DNA from 3 places in the Bradyrhizobium sp. LCT2 genome. Region 2 is predicted to be linked to each of the others. Evidence: riboswitches for the same ligand, from Rfam matches in the RefSeq annotation. Region 2 holds a riboswitch; each other region holds the start of a gene.
What was found. A riboswitch is a leader RNA that binds a small molecule or an ion and turns the genes downstream of it on or off. The one in region 2 is predicted to bind cobalamin.
Positions count from the first base shown of each region.

Region 1: it holds a riboswitch for cobalamin, as region 2 does, so the genes downstream of both, EI171_RS10510 (ribonucleotide-diphosphate reductase subunit beta) here and EI171_RS31680 (DUF1636 domain-containing protein) in region 2, are expected to answer to the same signal.
Region 3: it holds a riboswitch for cobalamin, as region 2 does, so the genes downstream of both, EI171_RS23940 (TonB-dependent receptor) here and EI171_RS31680 (DUF1636 domain-containing protein) in region 2, are expected to answer to the same signal.

Region 1 is NZ_CP034432.1:2,085,720-2,092,671, reverse strand. Features, by position in the region: gene EI171_RS10520 (secretin N-terminal domain-containing protein) at 1-74, shown strand, start outside; gene EI171_RS45480 (hypothetical protein) at 516-1,250, shown strand; gene EI171_RS10510 (ribonucleotide-diphosphate reductase subunit beta) at 1,853-2,809, opposite strand; cobalamin riboswitch at 2,794-3,066, opposite strand; gene EI171_RS10505 (hypothetical protein) at 3,398-4,351, opposite strand; gene EI171_RS45475 (hypothetical protein) at 4,639-5,346, shown strand; gene EI171_RS10495 (DUF1521 domain-containing protein) at 6,046-6,952, opposite strand, start outside.
Region 2 is NZ_CP034432.1:6,624,000-6,630,951, reverse strand. Features, by position in the region: gene cobU (bifunctional adenosylcobinamide kinase/adenosylcobinamide-phosphate guanylyltransferase) at 1-72, opposite strand, end outside; gene cbiB (adenosylcobinamide-phosphate synthase CbiB) at 200-1,141, shown strand; gene cobD (threonine-phosphate decarboxylase CobD) at 1,153-2,118, shown strand; gene EI171_RS31690 (cobyric acid synthase) at 2,107-3,555, opposite strand; gene cobO (cob(I)yrinic acid a,c-diamide adenosyltransferase) at 3,567-4,202, opposite strand; cobalamin riboswitch at 4,243-4,463, shown strand; gene EI171_RS31680 (DUF1636 domain-containing protein) at 4,559-4,933, shown strand; gene cobW (cobalamin biosynthesis protein CobW) at 4,930-5,979, shown strand; gene cobN (cobaltochelatase subunit CobN) at 5,979-6,952, shown strand, end outside.
Region 3 is NZ_CP034432.1:4,959,423-4,966,374, reverse strand. Features, by position in the region: gene ilvD (dihydroxy-acid dehydratase) at 1-1,455, opposite strand, end outside; gene EI171_RS23945 (hypothetical protein) at 2,704-3,285, opposite strand; gene EI171_RS23940 (TonB-dependent receptor) at 3,360-5,591, opposite strand; cobalamin riboswitch at 5,705-5,919, opposite strand; gene EI171_RS23935 (hypothetical protein) at 5,985-6,206, opposite strand; gene EI171_RS23930 (hypothetical protein) at 6,294-6,551, opposite strand; gene EI171_RS23925 (hypothetical protein) at 6,691-6,903, opposite strand.

The DNA.
Region 1 (6,952 bases), 4.5 Mb from region 2:
CGGAAGGTCATTATTCTTCCGACACTCCGCACCAGGATGGCGTCGTGCGCGAAGCCGGTCCAGGCCTGAAGTGACACTTGATGATGTGTCTCCGAGCGATTTGGCGAACTGGCCTTGGCTTAAATCCATCAGATCGTCCGCTTCTCGAAAGCTAAAGGTGCCTAGCATGAGCGCGCGATGTCTAGACGGCCAGCTCATGGAGACAGCCGCGGATGTATGCATTAGGCACGGGATGCTCGAGCGGAAGGTGCTTAGCGCCATCTTTAAACGTAGCGCGAGGCCTTAGCAATGCGAGCCTTCGAGCACGTGCTTCGGAGCTAGTACGGGGGAGATTTTGCATAGCTCGAAGTGCTCCATCATTTGAAAGGAGGAACGGGGTGGATTTCAATGCAGTCGGCTCGGCGACTACGAGCCCAGAGCCCGACACACCGCGACCGACGACGGACACCACCGGCTTTGAGCGGCAGCTCAGCAACACACAGGCTAGTGCTCCGCCAGATGGAGCTGCTCCTCCAGTGCTGCAGGGCGAGGCTTATTCGCCATATCTGGACGCTGGCCATCCCTATTCTCCATATCTGGATGCTGGGCAGCCCTATGCGCCATACCTGGATTTAGCGCTCCGCTATTTGCCAGACTTGGGTTGGCAGGATGATCTGTATACGCCCCCTGCGGCCGATGCCGAGCCAGAGCCGGAAAACCTCCCGCAACATCTCTCGCAGCAAACCATCGCTCAGGCCATCGAGGAACATCCTGGTTTCGATCAAGATCTGATATGGCAGAATGTGGAAGTCGACCCGTCGCATTCCGAGCAACCGCACGTGGAGGCATCGGAGGCAGAGCCATCGCATGCCGGACCATCGTGCGTCGCCCCATTGCGGCCTGAACCATCGCACGCCGGCCCCTCTCACGCCCCGCCATTGCAAGCGGGACCGCCTCAAGCTGGGCCTCCCGAAGCTGCACCGCCAGAGCTTTCCGAGTTCCGTATGCTGAACGGACATCTCGCCAAGGATTACTGGGTGTTCGCTGGTCAACCAGCCACAGGCGCTCAAATCGACATGCTGGAGCGCAGCGGATTGAAGCCGAGCAAGCACGACCCAACGCAGGTTTTCACCATGCTCGGCGTGCCTCACACAGCCGAATGGAGAGAAGAGGGCTTCATTCGTCTCACACCGTCGCTAGACCCGACTCTTTGGCCCGAAGGTATGGAGGAAGACCGACCTGCAGACCCGGAAGATCCGCCCATTCACTAGCGGCTGTAGCCGAGCCACGGCAGGGTCATCTTCGAGGGCCGACAGAGCGACCTTGCCGACGAGCACCTGATGAAGGCGATCGGGCCGGCGGCTATTCCGCGGCCAAGCTCCTCTTTGAGGGACATTTCAGAATTGCAATGGTCACGGCAGCGTCCAATCAAAGGCCGACCGACCCGATTAAGCCAAAGTTCGATATGGATGAGATCATTGTTCATATGGACGCGCTAGAAACAAACGCGCTGGCGCTAAAGAGGACAAAGTCGGTATAGCGCGTCCAGCGACATCCCGCGGGGATTCTAGAAGATCGCGGGACGGTCATGTCCTCGACGACAAAGGTGAGAGTGCGTTCTGAAATAGGATAGGCGCGTTCTGACCGCGCAGGTCCAACATTCGAACTGCTTGCCCCGCCTGCCGCTTGTCCTGCCCTGTTGGCAGACGTGAGCACCCACAATGCAAGGACGCGAGCGATTGATAGTATTGGCGTGACTGCAACGGCTCGCCCTCATGGGTCAACTATCACAGCTTCGGTAGGCTGGATTAATGTCACTGGTCGAGCTTTGCTCCGCAAGCATCAGCGGACTTCTGCGAAAGTACGAGCATTATCAGGATCGCGCTCCAACAAAACGCTGTTGCGGTCGTCCTGCATACGGCCGAAAGCCGCCCACCCCCCTCTTCGCCATCCCAGCTGCCGCGGCTCGCCCCTTGGAGTACTCCGTAGCGCGCTGTTCGAAGAAATTGGCGTGCTCGACCCCATTCAGGATCTCGACCAGCCGTGGCAACGGATGCGGCCGGAGCTGGGTAAACCCGCTCTCTCTGGCCTCGAAGAAGCCGAAGACCGGGGTAATTCCGAGCTGGGTCAGTCGCCAATCCGCGACATAGCGGACATAAGCGTGGATCTGCTCAGCCCGCATGCCCTCGATTTTGCCGAGGCCGAAGGCGAGATCAACGAAGTTCTCCTCCAGCTTCACCATGGTCTTGGCGACGTCGATGATGTCGTTACGGACGGAGCGCGTCACCACGCCGGTTTCGCGGTGCCATTCGTGAAATAGCTTGATGATCCCTTCGCAGTGGAGACTCTCGTCGCGCACAGACCAGCTTACGATCTGTCCCATGCCATTCATCTTGTTGTGGCGCGGAAAATTGAGCAGCATGGCAAAGCTCGCGAACAACGCCATGCCTTCTGTGAAGGCGCCGAACATCGCAAGGGTGCGAGCGACGTCAGCCACGGTATGGACGCCGAACTCGTGCATGTAGTCCGCTTTGGCGCGCATCTGCGCATAGTCGCGGAATGCCTCGAACTCGGTCTTGGGCATGCCGAGTGTCTTGAGCAGCAGCGCATAACCGTCAATGTGGACGGTCTCCATGTTGGTGAACGTCGCCATCATCATCTGCACGGTGAGCGGTTGGAAGATCGGGATGTAGCGCTTGAGATAGTTGTCGCCGACCTCGATGTCCGACTGAGTGAAGAATATCTGGGCGAGCAGCGCGCGCTCGTTGGCGGTGACGCGGTCCGACGCCCAGTCCTTGAGATCGGCGCCGAGCGGCACCTCCTCGCCCATCCGATGGGTCTGCTGCTGCCGCTTCCAGAAGTCGTAAGCGATCGACGTCATAGGTGCCGGTCGAGTCGAGGAGGCCGACCCGTCCCTTGCCGATCAGCGAGCGTGGATCGACTGACGAGAGATCGATCACTGACATGAACCGATCGCCGCTCACAGTTGCGGGGGCAGCCCCGGAGCAGCCGTTCGGCGCACCGGGTTCCCTCTTAGCTTCGGTCCCACAAAATAAAGGACAGAAGACCGAGACAGATCCACATCTAGGCGGCACCCGACGAGATTCGTCAAGCCTTCCGTTGCGGGAGATCAAGCTCCCGAGGGCAAAAGGACACCGTCAAGCTAACGAATGGAGCGGCCGAGAACTAGAACACCAGCACGTTTATCGCTCGCGCTATAGCCTCCCGCTCGAAAGTGATCGGTCCCGCGTGGGCTATATTCCTGGTTTTTACTTCGGCTTGCGCATGGTCGAGCCAGAGGTCCATCCCTCCGAAATATCATCGGCTGCGGCGCTCTGTTGGCCAGAATGGCTTCGTTCTCGACCTCCTGATCCAGCCCAGAACGGGGCTGGCGCGCAGCGTAGCGGCTTCTGACCTGTCATGGCTCTAGCGCGACCTGCAAGCCCTCGGTGCCTTCAACATGAACGTAACGGGGGCCGATCGGCCGCCCCCTGCCGCTGGCGACCGTGACAATGTTTTCCAGAGGAGTGGCGCGCGCATCGGCCTCAGGGCGAGACAAGATCAGATCGGCGTGAAACAGCCCTTCTGATTCAAGGCCGGTCGCATCAACGCCAAGAGCCGCCAAGCTGGCCAAACAACCTTCAAACTCTTCAGCATCGCGAAAGCGGCGCTGGATAAATGTCGCGCCGTAAAGACGTTCCGTCACAAGGCCACGGTTCGCGAAGGTCGAGGCCAAAGACTCAAATGGAAACATTCGTAGCACGAAGGAGATGATCCATGGACATCTCTCGGTCGCATCGAGAATTTTTCTGAACGTCTTCTCGGTAATATAGCCGATGCAACCCGTCGACATGATAACATCCGCAGAGCGGAGAATTTGCGCGCTGTCTGTCGATAGCGCGTCTTTTTCAAGGTCAGCGACAATGCCCTGGTCCAGGAGGCCAACGTTTGTTGCATAGCTAATCGCCGGCGCCGACACGTCCAAGCCGATAAACCGCGCCAACCCGACATCGGGCCAAGCCGCATAAAAATTGCGATCGAGGCGCACCAGTGTCTCAGAACTGATCGCCCTCATTTCGCGCCGAGCGTAGCGGTGACGCAGGCCCCCGAAGGTCAGTGGAAAGCGATGCACTGCTGCGTTGATGCCGTATGAACATCCAATATCAAGAACGACAGGCTTAAGACCGGTTGCGGAAGCTTTCGCTGCCAGAATTTGTCGCACGACCGGCTCAGCCACGTCCGGGATCATATAATCCAAGTCGCCCAGGACAGAGAAGTATGCCCTTGGATCATCCAAAGCATAAATGTCATCAAAGATCGCTTTAGACCGATTGATACACGAAAACTCTGTTCGCACCCAAATGTCTCCCATCTCATTTTGCAACCCGGTCGCCGGCTGCTACTTCCAAGTACTTGACGACCTATCCCAGAAGTTTGGCGAGGTGCAACCCCATCGCGTCTTTTTTTGGCTCGCATCGTGAGACAGAGGGCGGGCCTCCTTATTGCAGCGTACGAGAAGACAAATTGGCGCCAAAAGCGATCCTCAGAGTCGCGGCACTTTTGTGGGAGCTCGAAGACCTATTGAACTTCGAACGGCAGCGACTGTGATAATTACGGGCTAAGCGCGCAGGCTTTCGTAGCCCCATCAACGTGATACGCTTGCGCACGCGCCGGAAAAATCGTTCTGCAGGGTTAGAAAGAATCAAGATCAGCCGCGCCGCGTCTTCGCAATCTAGGTGCTTGACATTCAGAACCGCGAACAAGAACGGCAAGCGCGAGGTCGATTTCGTCACATCTGCTGCATCTTGCCATGGACAGTTGGCTTGGGAGATCTGTCCTTCGATTGCCTGCTGGACCGCATCGCGGCGGTTGAACGTGGCGACTTTTATGATGCAACAGAATTTCGCCAAGCCGGAATTTAATATTCGCTCACCAAGGGCTTGCCCCCGGACGGTCTTTTCGCTGACAGATGCCCAGCCGATCCACCTTTCGTGTCGTGCCAGCACAGTCCTTTGCACATCGACATTCCACGAGGCAAATCAACTCAACATCAGTGATCGCAGAATTTATCAGAGACGCGATCTTCGTCAGCTTCTCGCAAGCTGCCCCTGCTATCAGAGAGCAGGTCATCTCGCGGCGACGCCGCTATGTGAGTGTTACGACATGGACGCAGGCGCCGCCGATATCGCAGCGACAAGGCCAGAGGCTGGCGCAGACCCCGACACCGCGGCGAACGGCGGCAACCGGTCGCCTGCGGCATTGTTGCAGCAAGCTTTCGAGAAGGCGCTCGTTTCCGTCGCCACGCAAGTCATAAGCGACTCCCAGTCGGATATGGATGATGCCATGAGCGAGCTGGATGAGGGGTGAGGCGGGATGGGGATACATCGGGCCCGCTGTTTAAAACGAGCCCGATTGGACGAAGCAAGTGGGACTTGGTACCTGCAGCAAGCCAGACGCGCCTTCAGCGATGCTCCAAATGGCTTGCCGAGCGGGTCCACAAATCGGTGTGCACCCGGCTCTCTCGGCAAACGCTGCTGCGACTTTTGGTCTTCCGCAGCGGCAGACCTGCACAGCAAGGCCGAAGCTCCACCGGCAAGCTCCTTGCTATCCCGCCCAAGAATGACGATACGAGCGCTCTCAGCAAGGGGTAATGAACGATAGCACGCAAGCCGTGCAACATTTCCCTCATTCGAGGATCGATTGCGCTCGCCAGGCTGTCCTTGTTCAGATCCGCGGCTGACCGCGAACCTGTCTGCTAGAGAGATCTCAAGGACTTTTCCTGAGGGCCAGCATCGTTGGCGCTCAGAGCGTGAGGGCTCTCCTGCGTATGCAACTCGTGCGCCTTCGCCACAGCATTGGAAGATGTTGCCAGTACTTTGTCCTGCCGTCACGGGCTGCTGTTGGCCCGGTTGGGGCCAAAGCTTTGACTGCGCGATCGTCGGACGCGAGCAGCGATTCTGGATTCATAGGCGGCAGCACCTGCTATTCTCATCGTCGCTCGCCGAACATGAGAAGCGGGCGCTAGCGCCGCCCGCTTCACAATTTGTCCAATTGATGGACTCGGCCTCACGCAACCCGCCGCAACATCATTTCCCGCATCATGGTCTTGAAATCCGGCGGCGCGTCCGGGTTCTCATTGTGGTCGATGACCGACTGCGTCACCCTGCGTCCGGAGTTGTCAACCCATCCCTGATTTTGCTCGTGGATTGTCTGAGCTCCATCAGATGTCAGCTGATCAAGGGTTCGGCCGGCATTGGATTGGGTCACCTTCAGATTGTTCTTTCCATCCTTATCATCACCGAGTCCCTCGACAACCATCGCATTGTCGCCGTTGGTGATGGTCAGCTTTGAGGAAATGGTTTTGCCTTTACCAAAATCGACCGTGTCTACGGTAATCTTTGTGCCGTCATCGAGCTCGAAGCTCATGCCTTTCTTGAAGTCGAAGTCATCCTTGCCGTCGCCATTCGCATCGACGTGAGGATCGCCGTGGATCTTCGTGACATGGCCGGTCTGATTGTTGCGAACGGTCCAGGTGCCGTCTTTCTCATCGGCCGTGATCGTATACTTATCACCAAGGTTAATCGTCGCCTTGCCGTCCTTCACCTCATGCGACCAAACTGGCGCCGACTGAGGCGACTGCCCAGGAGTCGGAGCGACCGCAACCGGTACCATCGCGAGGGGCGGCGGCGGAGGCGGAACGAAGAAGACGGGGCTCGCACAGCCTGACGGCGGACTTGCATACTGGTAGTTGCCCGGTCCGCGCCCCCGTTCACCCGCATTGATACTCGCCTGATTTACCGCGCGTCCGGCGCCATCGACCCAACCCTGGCCGCTCTCATAGATTGTCTGAGCACCATCGGCTGTCAACTCATCAAGGGTCATTCCAGCATTGGACTGCGTCACCCTCAGGTTGTTTTTGCCATCCTTAGCGTCGCCGAGCCCCTCCACAACCATCGCGTTGTGGCCGTTTGTA
Region 2 (6,952 bases):
GGCCTGCGTGCGCGTCTCCGCACGCCGGCTCTTGCCCGATCGCGCTCCGCCCGTGATCAAGATGACGGCCATAAAAGTCTCCTGTCGGCCAGCACTAATCACCAAATGGGGCCAAAGACAAAGCCGAAATCAGGCGGCCAGGGGCTTGCGCTCGGCCGCCGTCTTGCGCAACAGGGGCGGAGCGAGACGGGAGATTTGTGTGGGCTTTGCGGGTGCGATGGCGGTGGCGATGGCGGTGGATGCCCTGTTGGGCTGGCCGGCCCCGCTGTTCGCACGGATCGGCCATCCCGTGACCTGGCTCGGCCGGCTGATCGCGGCCATCGACACCGCCTGGAATCGCGGTTCCGATCCGCCGGCGCTGCGCCGTGCCGCGGGCATTGCCGGAGCGCTCCTCGTGATCGCGGTCTCGGCCGCACTCGGTTGGGCGCTTCAGTCCTTGCTTCCCTCAGGCTGGATCCAGATCGTGCTGGCGGGTGTCCTGGCCTGGCCGCTGGTCGCGCTGCGCTCGCTGCATGATCATGTTGCCGCCGTTGCCGCACCTTTGCAGGCCGGCGACATCGCCGGCGCGCGCGACGCGGTCTCGCGCATCGTCGGCCGCGATCCTGCGGCGCTCGATGAAGCCGGCATCGCGCGCGCGGCGATCGAGAGTCTTGCGGAGAACGCCTCCGACGGCATCGTGGCGCCCGTGTTCTGGGGCGCGCTGTTCGGTCTGCCCGGCATTTTGGGTTACAAGGCCATCAACACGCTGGACTCCATGATCGGCCATCGCAGCGAGCGACACGAAGCCTTTGGCTGGGCGGCGGCGCGGATCGACGACGTCGCCAATTTCATTCCGGCGCGGCTGACCGGGTTTCTGTTCGTGCTGCTGGCGCCGCACAGGGCGGAAGCATTGTCGTGCACGACGCGCGATGCGCGCCGGCATCGCTCGCCCAATGCCGGCTGGCCGGAAGCGGCGCTGGCCGGCGCGCTCGGCGTGCGGCTCAGCGGTCCCCGGATCTACCACGGCAGCATCACGAACGAGCCCTGGCTGAACGAAGGTGCGCGCGATCCGCTCGCCGCTGACATCAGCGAGGGACTGACGGTCTACCGCCGCGCCATGCTGCTGCTCGCCGGCCTCCTTGCGATCCTCAGCTTCGCGTGAAAGAACGGGACATGCGTGAGCACGGCGGAAATCTCGATCTGGCCCAGCAGCGTTTTGGCGGACGCGCGGAGGACTGGATCGATCTCTCGACGGGGATCAACCGGCTGCCTTATCCGGCGGGCGAGGTGAGCATGCGCGCGTGGAGCGCGCTGCCGTCGCGTGCCGAGATCGATGCCTTGCATCAGGCGGCGCAGCACGCCTACCGCACGAGCGCGGCGCTCGTCGCGATGGGCGGCGCGCAAGCCGCAATTCAATTGCTGCCGCAGTTTGGGCCGCGCGGCCGCGCCCGCATCCTCGCGCCGACCTATAACGAATATGCCGGAGTCCTGTCGGCTGCGGGCTGGGATGTCCTGGAGGTCGGCGATCTTGACGCACTGGTGGGCGCGGATCTCGCCATCGTCGTCAACCCCAACAACCCCGATGGCCGGTGCCATACGCCGCAGGATTTGCTGGCACTGCTGCCGCGCGTCGGCCGTCTCGTCATCGACGAGAGCTTTGTCGACGCCGTTCCGCAGCTGTCGCTTGCGCCGGAAGCGGATCATCCGGGGCTGCTGATCCTGCGCTCCTTCGGGAAGTTTTATGGTCTGGCCGGCCTGCGGCTTGGGTTTGCACTCGGTAGCGCGGCGGACATCGCCAGGATTGCGGCGATGTCGGGGCCATGGCCGGTCTCGGGGGCGGCGATCGCGATCGGCTGCCGCGCATTGCGTGATGATGCCTGGGCGGAGTCCACGTCAGCGCGGCTTGTGCGCGACTGTGCCCGTCTCGACGACATGGCGCGAGCGCAGGGCTGGCGGTTCGTTGGCGGCACGCCGCTGTTTCGTCTCTACGAGACGCCGGATGCGCTGGCCGCGCAGGAGAAGCTCGCGCGCGGCCAGATCTGGTCGCGCGTCTTCGTGCAGAAGCCGACATGGCTGCGGCTCGGACTTCCGGGCAGCGAGCCCGAATGGACGCGCCTCGCCGAGGTCCTAGCGCGCTAGCGAAAGCAGGCCTTCGACGTCGAGATGCTTTTCGATTTGATCGGCGAGCGCATCGAGCGCGCTCTCGACCCTGCTGTGATAGGGCTCGTCGCCTGCCGGGATGTCGAGCTTGGTCAAAAACGCTTTCCGGAAATCATCCGACGTGAACAGGCCGTGCAAATAGCTACCCTGTACGCGGCCATCGCTGGAGATTGCGCCTTCAGGCTCGCCATTCAGTTTGGCGAACGGACGGGCGCGATCGGGCCCGTCGGTGCGGCCGATGTGGATTTCGTAGGCCTCGATCGGCTGGTCGGTCGCCGCATGCACGGCCGCAACCCGCGTCAGCGTCTTCTGCGGACTCATCACCGTTTCGACATCCAGGAGTCCGAGGCCCGGCGTGTCGCCGGCAGGGCCTTCGATCCCGTCGGGATCGGCAACGCTGCGTCCGAGCATCTGATAGCCGCCGCAGAGGCCGAGCACGTGGCCGCCGCGGCGATAATGCGCCAGGAGATCAATGTCCCAGCCCTGCGCGCGCAGGAAGGCGAGGTCGCCGCGGGTGGATTTGGAGCCGGGGATGATGACGAGACGCACATCGCCAGGGATCGCTTCACCCGGCCGCACCATGACGAGATCGACGCCCGCCTCGAGCTTGAGCGGATCGAGATCGTCGAAATTGGCGATCCGCGACAGCGCAAGGCAAGCGATCTTGCATTGGCCCGGCTTTCGCGCATCACTCAGGCCCAGCGCGTCCTCGGCGGGCAGCTCGCCGGCGCGCGCAAACCAGGGCAGCACGCCAAAACCGCGCCAGGCGGTCTTTGCTTCGATCAGCTTGTAGCCGTCATCGAACAGCGTGGGATCGCCGCGAAATTTGTTGATGACAAAACCCTGGATCATCGCGGCATCGTCGGGGTCGATCACCGTCTTGATGCCGACGAGCTGGGCGATGACGCCGCCACGGTCGATATCGCCGATCAGCACGACGGGCACGTCGGCCTTGCGCGCAAAACCCATGTTGGCGATGTCGGCCTTGCGCAAATTGACCTCGGCGGGGCTGCCGGCGCCTTCGACCAGCACGAGATCGGCGCGCGCCTTCAGCCGCTCAAAGCTCTCCAGCACCGCGCCCATCAATGACGGTTTCATCGCCGCGTATTCGCGCGCCCGCGCGGTCGCGATGCGTTTGCCGTGGACAACGACCTGCGCGCCGACATCGGTCTCGGGCTTCAGGAGCACCGGGTTCATGTCGGTGTGCGGCTCGACGCCGGCGGCGAGGGCTTGCAGTGCTTGGGCGCGGCCGATCTCGCCGCCGTCGACGGTCACGGCGGCATTGTTCGACATGTTCTGCGGCTTGAAGGGAAGCACGCGCAGCCCACGCCGCGTGAAGGCGCGCGCAAGGCCGGCGACGATGAGCGACTTGCCCACGTCCGAGCCGGCCCCCTGGATCATCAATGCGCGCGCCATCGCGTGTGTCTTCAGAACTCGACGCCGGCTTGCGCCTTGATGCCGGAGCGGAACGGATGTTTCACCAGCGTCATCTCGGTGACGAGGTCGGCGATCTCGATCAGCTCGTCCTTGGCATTGCGCCCGGTGAGCACGACATGTGTCATCGCAGGCTTTTGCGTCGTCAGGAACTCGACGACCTCAGCGATATCGAGATAGTCGTAGCGCAGCGCGATGTTAATCTCGTCGAGCACGACCATGCGCAGGTTCGAATCGAGGATCAGCTCCTTCGCCTTCTCCCAGCCGGCGCGCGCGGCCGCGATGTCGCGGGCGCGGTCCTGCGTCTCCCAGGTGAAACCTTCGCCCATCGCATGGAACTGGCAGAGATCGCCGAAATGGCCGGTGAGCAGGCGCCGCTCGCCTGTATCCCAGGCACCCTTGATGAACTGCACGACGGCGCAGGGGAAGCCATGGGCGACGCAGCGCACGATCATGCCGAAGGCGGAGGAGGACTTGCCCTTGCCGGCGCCGGTATGGACGATGATGAGGCCCTTCTCGCCGCTCTTGGCCGCCATGATCTTGTCGCGGGCGGCCTTCTTCTTCGCCATTTTCGCGGCGTGGCGGGCGTCGGTTTCCTCGGCCGTTTGGGTATCCGGTTCAGGCGTCATCGGACGGGGTCCTTCGGCTTGACAAGAGGCGGCCAGGGGCAAATGGTGGCCCGGCGTTGGTTCCTGTCCTATGACAGGCGAAGAGGGAATGCGATAGGGTCCGAATCGGCAAGATTTGGGTCCAAAATGCAGCCGCCCCCGCGACCGTGACCGGAGAGATGCCCGAGGCCACTGATCCCTAACGGGATCGGGAAGGCGGGGATCGAAGGGCAAAACCCTGCTCCGCAAGCCGGGAGACCTGCCAGCGCGGACGATTTTTGGACCGGCGGACGGGGTGTTCCGCGACGGGGAAACGGACCCTCGCAAGACCGGTTCGTGGGCCTCTTCGCCTCCCGCTGTTTATTCTGGAAGAGGCGATGACCGTCACACTTCACGTCTGCATTACCTGCCGTGCCGGCGAGACGCTTGGCGAGGGCGAAGTCACGCTGGGCAAGCGCCTTCACGGTGCGATCGTCGACGCCGGCGTGCCCGATGGCGTCAATGTGGTTCCCGTTGAATGCCTGTCCGCATGCAGCCAGGGCTGCTCGGTCGCGCTCAGTGCGCCCGGCCGCTGGTCCTATGTCTATGGCCGCCTGTCGGATGCCAACGCGCGCGACGTGATCGCAGGCGCCGCCGCCTATGCGGCCGCGCCCGACGGCCTCGTGCCCTGGCGCAGCCGTCCCGAGATCTTCCGCAAGCAGTCACTTGCGCGCATTCCCCCCATTGCCGTCGTGCCGGAGGCCGCCGAATGAACTCGCTCGCAAAAGTCCCGGTCACGGTGGTCACCGGCTTTCTCGGCTCCGGCAAGACGACGCTGATCCAGCATTTGCTCGCCAACCCCAACGGCAAGAAGCTCGCGGTGCTCGTCAACGAGTTCGGCAGCGAGGGCGTCGACGGCCAGATTCTGAAGTCCTGCGCCGATGCCAATTGCCCGGAGGAAAACATCGTCGAGCTCGCCAATGGCTGCATCTGCTGCACCGTTGCCGACGATTTCATCCCGACCATGGAGCTGTTGCTGGCGCGGCCGGTGAGGCCCGATCACATCCTGATCGAGACCTCGGGCCTGGCGCTGCCCAAGCCCTTGCTTAGGGCGTTCGACTGGCCGGAGATCCGTTCGCGCATCACCGTTGACGGTGTGATCGCGCTGGCCGATGCCGAGGCCGTCGCCGCCGGCCGTTTCGCGCCGGACCCGGCCGCAGTGGAAGTGCAGCGGGCGGCGGACGAAAATCTCGATCACGAGACGCCGCTGTCGGAAGTGTTCGAGGACCAGATCGCCTGCGCCGACATCGTGCTGCTGACCAAGGCCGATCTTGCCGGCCCGGCGGGACTCGAAGCGGCCAAGGCTGCCATCACCGCCGAGATGCCGCGCCGCGTGCCGATGCTTGCCGTTACCGACGGCGCGATCGATGCGCGCGTCATCCTCGGTCTCGGTGCCGCCGCCGAGAATGATCTTGCCGCGCGCCCGTCGCATCACGACGGCGAGGAGGAGCATGAGCACGACGATTTTGCGTCCGTCGTGATCGATCTTCCGGAAGTCGGCGACGTCGATGCGCTGGTCGCCTCGGTTCAGCGCCTGGCGCGCGAGCAGAACGTGCTGCGTGCCAAGGGTTACATCGCGGTCGCGGGCAAGCCGATGCGCCTGCTGCTCCAGGCCGTCGGCGAGCGCGTGCGTCACCAGTTCGACAAGCCCTGGGGCGCGCTCGCGCGGCAGTCAAAGCTCGTCGTGATCGGCGAGCACGGCGATATCGACGAGGCCGCGATAAGAGCGGGACTTGGTCTTTCAGGATCTGGCATCTGATGCACGTCGTCTTCCGCGAGAGCCGCGGTCTCGAGGAGACCGCGACGCCAAGGGACATCGGCCAGGACCCGGCCGATCTCGTGGTGCTCTCGTATTCGGATTCCGATCTTGCCGCGTTCGCGGCCGGCTGGCGGCGTGGCCGCGACAGCCTGCCGTCGCTGCGGCTCGCCAATCTCGCCGAACTGCGTCATCCGCTTTCGATCGACACCTACATCGAGCGCACGCTGGCCCAGGCACGCGGCATTCTGGTCCGCCTGATCGGCGGCGAGTCCTATTGGCCCTACGGTCTCGCGGCTCTCCAGCAACTCGCGCAGGCGCGCGGTATCGTGCTCGCCGTGCTGCCGGCCGACGGCCGCGACGACACGCTGCTCGATGCATACTCAACTCTGCCGGTCTCGACGCTGCGCCGGCTCAAGGTGCTCTGCGACACCGGCGGTCCGGTCGCAGCGCAGGCCGCGATCGCACAACTTGCGCTGGCCTCGGGCCTCTATGCCGGTCCGGTCGTCGGCGAGACGACCGTGCCCGAGATGGGCTTTTACGAGCCCGCGCGCGGTGTCATCGCCGTGCCGACCGCCGGCGAGGGCAAGCCTCGCGCGCTGGTGACGTTTTATCGCTCGTACCTGACCGCCGCGGACACCGGTCCGGTCGATGCGCTGATTGCGACGCTGCGCGAGAAGGGATTTGACGCCTATGGCGTGTTCGTCACCTCGCTGAAGGCCGCGGGCGTCGCGGACTGGCTGCGGCTCCAGCTCGTGGAAAATCCTCCGGCCGCGATCGTCAATGCGACCGCGTTCTCCGCGATCGGCGACGACGGCACGACACCGTTCGATGCGGCATCGTGTCCCGTGTTCCAGGTCGCGCTTTCCACCGCGCGGCTCGAGGACTGGGCGGAATCGCTGCGCGGCCTGTCGCCCGGCGACCTCGCGATGCATGTGGTGCTGCCCGAAGTCGACGGCCGCCTGTTTGCGGGGGT
Region 3 (6,952 bases), 1.7 Mb from region 2:
GATGCAGAAGCCGCGGGTGGCGCCGGAGAAGCGGCCGTCAGTGATGAGCGCGATCTTGCCGCCCATGCCCTGCCCGGTCAGCGCCGCGGTGGTCTGGAGCATTTCCCGCATGCCGGGGCCGCCCTTGGGGCCCTCGTAGCGGATCACGATGACTTCGCCTTCGCGGTACGTGCGGTTTTGGACGGCCTCGAAGGCGTCCTCTTCCCGGTCGAAGCAGCGTGCCGGACCGGTAAACCTCAGGTTGGACATTCCCGCGACTTTCACGATCGCACCTTCTGGCGCCAAATTGCCCTTCAGACCCACCACACCACCGGTGACGGTGATCGGCTTGTCTGCCGGGTGCACCACATCCTGGTGCGGATTCCACTTCACGCTCTTGAGGTTTTCGGCGATCGTTCGACCGGTGACCGTAATGCAGTCGCCGTGGAGAAATCCGTTGTCGAGCAGCGTCTTCATCAGAAGCGGGATGCCACCTACTTCAAACATGTCTTTGGCGACATAACGGCCGCCCGGCTTCAAATCCGCGACATAAGGTGTCTTTTTGAAGATTTCGGCGACGTCAAACAGATCGAACTTGATGCCGCACTCGTGCGCGATCGCCGGCAGGTGCAGCGCAGCATTGGTCGAGCCGCCGGAAGCCGCGACAACGGCTGCGGCATTCTCCAGCGCCTTGCGGGTGACGATGTCGCGCGGCCGGATGTTCTGGGCGATCAGCTCCATCACCTTCTCGCCCGCGGTCATGCAGAAGGCGTCGCGGATTTCATACGGTGCCGGAGCACCGGCCGAGTAAGGCAGCGCAAGGCCGATGGCTTCCGAGACGGTCGCCATGGTGTTGGCCGTGAACTGCGCGCCGCAGGCACCCGCCGAGGGGCACGCCACGCGCTCGATCTCGTCGAGATCCTCGTCCGACATGGCGCCGACCGAGTGCTTGCCGACGGCCTCGAACATGTCCTGCACGGTGACCTGCTGCCCGCGGAAGTTGCCGGGCAGGATCGAGCCGCCATAGATGAAGATCGAGGGCACGTTGAGGCGAACCATCGCCATCATCATGCCCGGCAGCGACTTGTCGCAGCCGGCAAGGCCGACGAGGGCGTCATAGGCATGGCCGCGGACGGTCAGCTCGACGGAATCGGCGATGCATTCGCGCGACGGCAGCGAGGAGCGCATGCCGTCATGGCCCATGGCGATGCCGTCGGTCACGGTGATGGTGCAGAATTCGCGGGGTGTGCCGCCGGCATGCGCGACGCCCTTCTTCACCGCCTGCGCCTGGCGCATCAAAGCGATGTTGCAGGGCGCGGCCTCGTTCCAGCAGGAGGCGACGCCGACGAAGGGCTGGTGGATCTGCTCCGTCGTCAGACCCATGGCGTAGAAGTAGGACCGATGGGGCGCGCGCGCAGGGCCTTCCGTCACGTGACGGCTCGGCAGCCTCTGCTTGATGTTGGTCTTTGCGTTCATCGCAAACCAGTTTCCCCGGCCAACCCTTTCAGACCCGAAAAATCAGACCCAAGATTTGAATCGACCTTGGGATTTCCCGTTCGCCTCGAGGACCGCCGCTGCCCCTAAAACATTCGAGCAATTTTATTCATGTTCGGGTGTGGCTAAAAAGCGGCGGTGATGCGAACGGCTGACGATGAGGGCTTAATCCGGAAGGAGTGTTGCGGGGATGGCACATTCGTTACCGGGAAGACACGGATCGGCCTACTGGGATACCCCCGCGAAGATGACAATCCACAACCTGAGATTTCCAGGCGGGTACGACGCGCCCGATCACGCACCACACCTTGGAGTGAGTCGCTGTCGACATCACCAAGCCCGCCATCCCCGGCAGTGGACACGCACTCTCCACATGGTCGTGGCGAGCGCAGCGAAGCAGTCCAGAGTCTTTCCGCTGACGGATTCTGGATTGCCTCGCTGCGCTCGCAATGACGAGCGAGATGCATCGGCGTCATCCTCCAACTCGCATCGTAAATCGCAGACACGCCTTCGCATCCTCGCGGCGGATTTCGCCCGAGCTTTGCTTGATCGCTCCACCCTCTCAATCGAGAGGGCGCAGGGAAGGCCGGGTGCCCGACGGCACCCGCGGTCTGCTGCGCGAAAAGCACACGCAGGAAGAACCGCACAGCAGCATACAGGTGTAGCCAATCACTCGGCCTTCCCTGCGCAGTGGTTGGACGGCTTATGCCGTGCTCTCCCGGGAGCCGAGTTCGTTCTGGCCTCCCTCACTCTCGCGAAAGTCGCCGACATCGCGCCGGTTGACGCGACTGCCGCATCCGCAAGAGCTTGACCGTAGCAACGACGGCCAGGACCACACGGTTTTGCCGTACGCACGGCCCGCCATTTCGCCGCAGTTTTCCCAGCCCTGTCGACGGAGCCGGAAACTTACAGGCGAGACGAACCTGACAGCGTCGCTCATCCAGCACGAAGTCCTGGGCTCACGGAGAGCAATCCGCCCTGCCCTTAACTCTCGCGCCCGACGCTGCCGCGTCCACCGCAAGCCCGGCTCGCGAAACGTGACGACACAAGATCGCCCCTCAAGGTTGAGCCGGGATGGGCGACACATACGACAAATCCGAATTTCGGCAAAGTGGAATATTTTTGCGCAAGCGGATTGACCGACCGCGGGGGTGTTTTGCCCGTCGGGCAACGCAAGATCTCGTAGCCCGGATTTCACTGCGCTCCCATCCGGGGCTTTCAGAGGGCCGCTCAGGCCGACATCGCGCCCTTGCGCCCGAACGGATCGACCAGGCGGACGATCTCGCAGGCGGCGACGAGGCCGGCGAGCCAGACGGCGCCGGCCAGTCCAATCCGCGCCACGATGGCCGCGGTGAAGGCGCCCTCTCCGCCGAGGACCGGCGTCGCAGCGAGCAGCACGAGCTCATAGGCCGCGTAGGCGAGGACGAATGTGATCGCCAGCATCAGGGGCGTGCGGCCGTGCGCCAGCACACGGAGCACGGCGGACGAGGCCGCGGTCGCGACGAGTGCAGCAGCGCCAATGACAAAGCCCCAGGCGATCGTGCTGCCGGCAACGGGATAGTGCAGCACGCCGAAGCCGATGCTCTGGTTCACGAGCCACGCGCCGCTGACGACGAGCAGTGCCGGCCGCAGCGGCAACATCGCGGCCGCGACGACCGCGAAGGCCGCAAAGGGCGTTGCGCAGGCGAGCGCAAGACTTGCGAGCGCGCATGACACCGCCAGCAGCGCAAAGCAGAACATCGGTGCAAGGCGCGGCGCGACCGGATGGAGCCGGAAACGGTCGGCGTGAGGCGGCAGGATGCTGAGAGCCATGGGTGATCTCCTTCTTTTCGAATTCTAGTCCATTCGGGGGCCTATGACAGCCCCCGTCGCGATCAGAGCCTTGATCAGAAATTGGCGCCGGCCTTGAGCAGATAGGTGCGGCCGGGCAGCGGATAGGCACTGAAGCGGCCGTCCGTAAAGGTGCTTGCGATCGCATAGTCGTAGTAGAGCGCGTTCAGCACGTTGTTGACGCTCAAAGACCAGAAGTAGCGCTCGTACTGACCGCTGAGCTTGAGGTCGATCGTGCCATTGGCTGGGATCGGCCGCTGTGTTCCCGCCTGGTCATTGTCCATGCGCCGCTCGCTCCAGAAGCGCGCGGTGGCGTCGAGCACCACATAGTTCTGCCAGATGTTCCAAGTGACGCCTGCACTCGCGGTGTAGCGCGACACCAGCGGCACGTCGTTGCCGGCCCAGACGCCCTCGCGAAACACGGCCCTTGTATAGGCCATGCCGGAGCGCAGGAGCAGAGAGTCGTTGACGCGATAGGACAGACTGGTCTCCGAGCCGTAACGGCGGGTCGGATCGAGATTGGTGTTGTAGAACAGGACCGGGTTGAAATGGATCTCATTGGCGAGGTCCATCAGATAGAGACTGCTCTGCAATTGCAGCCCGCCTCCCTTGATGCGCAGCCCGCCCTCGACATCCTGCGAGGTCTGGGTCTTGAGCCGGAAGGTCTGCGGCAGCGGATTGAAGAAGGGGTCGAATGAAGGGCCCGATGACACTCGCTCGTCGACGTCAGGCGTGCGGAACGCGCGCGCAGCGCGGCCGAACAGCGAGACCATGTCGTTGAGGCGATGCTCGGCACCGAGATGCAGAGCGTACTGGGTCTCGTCGCTCCTGAGCGGGAGCGCGCCCATGTCGGTGTTGAACGGAGCTGCGGCGTCAAAATGATCGCGCGCCGAGAGACTGACGTTCTGCACCCGCACGCCATAGGAGACGTCCGTCGCCGGCGCCACACCCAATGCGTGCTGAAAATAGCCCGCAACCGTCTGCTGCCTGAGATCGTAATTGTGCCAGGGCGCGAGCCCCTGGCCGGCGCCGCGGTTCTGCTGAAAGCTCGCATCGTAATAATCGAGGCCGGTCAGCAGTTGCGACGGCATCCCCAGCAGCAAGCCCTTCACGCTGAGCCGCGGCGTGATCGACCATGTCGTCAGATCGGCATCGACATAGGTGGACGTGAACAACGCGGGAACCGGCGCTGGGCCGGAGAAGAACGCGCTCTGCTGCTTCTTGTCGCGCACGCCGCTGTCCACGATCAGATCGACGCCGTTGAGCAGGGTCTTCGTGAAGCCGGCTGTCGCGCTGAAGCCCTGCTGGTTGGCGTAGTTGAAGGGTGTGCTGGTGCCCCGTCGGTTGGTCGCGAGCTCGTCGACGCCGATGGACGGATCGACGGTGCGGCCGCCCGGCAATCGCAGCTCCTGATTGTCGCCGGTAACGGTGACGAAAGCAGTCAGGCCTGATGTCGTATAGTTCAGGTTGCCGACGCCATTCTCCTGGAGAAGGCGATTGTTGTCGCGGTAGCCGTCTGTCTTGACGGCATTGCCGTAGAACGAGGTCGACCACGGACCGGAATTGAGCGACGTCGAGACATTGCCAAGCCTGGTGTCGAACGAGCCGAAGCCGGCCTCGATGCGCGCGGCAACGGGCGGCCCGCCGACGCCGTTCCTGGTGACGATGTTGATCACGCCGCCGACCGCATTGTCCCCATAGAGCACCGCGCCGGCATTGCCGCGCGTGATCTCGATACGCTCAATGGAATTGAGCGGGACAGTGGAGAGGTCCACCTGCGCGATGTCGATGTCGTTCAGCCGCCGTCCGTTGATCAGCACCAGCGAATTGGCAGTGGCAGACGCGCCGAAGCCGCGCAGGTCGACGCTGGTCTTCGCGCCGATCTGGCCGCCATAGAGCGTCGTGATCTGGGCACCCGGGACTTGCGTCGCGATGATCTCGGCAAGCGTCTGCGAGGGCGCATGTGCGATATCCGCGGCCGTGATGACGGTTGTGACGGCCCCGACGATGCCTCCGTTGCCGGCGACCGCCTCGCCGGCGGAGCCGGACGAGCCGGCGCCATTGCCTGCCGGCGCTTCGCTCGGGGCTCGCCGCCTCGCCGTATCGCCATCGCCGATCGCCCTGGCGCGCGTGCGGTTCTGATCGTCGGGCCTGGTCACTTCGACCGGCGGCAGCTGCTCGGCGGCGGCTTGCTGCGCGAAAGCTGCGGGGAGATCGATCGCATGGAGGAAAACGGCAGCAACGATGCCGGCGCGAAGGCGCCTGGCGGCAGAGACAATACGGGACACAGTTGTAACCTCGGCATGACGTCAGTGGCACGTCACAGCGAACGAGGCTTTACGGCGGAGCAATCGATTGCTCCGGTGAAGCTAATGCCTGTACTCCCCGACCGACATCTTCGCGTGTGACCACGGCTGACGGCAGGTCTCCTGGCTCGCGGGTCGTTACCTTACGTCGCCTTCCCAGGACCGAGATTCCCAGTGGCATATGACGAAAGATTCACCGCTTACAGTTGCGGGGGCAGCCGTGGCGTTGGGACAATCCCGGCGTTGGGACAATCTCGCACCACGTTCCCTTTTGATCTCCGTGCGGAGAACCGTCACCGATCAATCTACGAGGCGGCCGTACGGAGAGTCAATCGACCGGTTGAACGATGAGCTGCAAACGCGAGGCAAACACAATCAGTCAGGCTTCCGCACCGCGCGCGTCGTGACCACCGCCCGCTCTCCGGCATCGACAAGCTGGCCGATGCCGGTTCGGCCCGCGAGCGCGCAGCGGACGATGTTCTCGGCGACCGACCTGCGGAACCCATGATCCTCGCCCCTGGGCCGATTGCGGCAAATCCGATCCAGCGCCAGCTTCATGTTGATCCGTGTACGGGTGTCGAAATGCGCGCTGATCATTCGCCCGGCCTCGATACGTGATGTTGGGGCGGAAACGTCCGACGATCGCCCGGGTTCCGACACGGGATCGCGCAATAGAGCGGCCGCCTACGCCCGCCCTCTCTGGCGCTGTGCCTGAGCCCAGGCCACCGTGACGTCGCGCGGCGGGATGTCGATGCGCCGGATCGGCGTCAATTCGCCCGAGGCGGAGATGATCGCGGTCTCCTCGCGGCGACAGCGCGGACACACGAAGCGGACCTCGCTCGGGGACGTCGACCAGCTCGAGCGTTTGACGTTGGCCGCCATCGGCCACGCGTCGCACTGCGAGCACGACACCAGAAACCGGCCGGGATCGAGCATACCCATTCCATCCGACTCCGCGTCCTGCCTGCTCCTACCAATGATTATGTCAGGTGAATCGTTCCGGTGCCCCGACACCGTCAACCCCTCAATGCCCAAGGGGCCCGGCGATCCGGCCCTCAGGCTTTTGCAAACCGCTGGCCGATCAGTGCGCGCCCTTGAGCGTGCAGGACGTGGTGCAGGTGACCGTGTTGCCATGGTCGCACGCCTTGCAGGCGGCCACGCACTGGTTCATGTCGCGGGGGTTGTAGGAGCTGTAGTTCCGCACCGGGCAGGCTGCGGTCGAGCCGGTGATGTCCTGTTCCTGGTTGCAGGCCGCTGTCATGAGCGCGAGGATGAGGACCGCAAGCAGACGCATGGGATTGCCCCGAAAAAGCACCGGCAAAGCAACATCAGCGAGACACGCT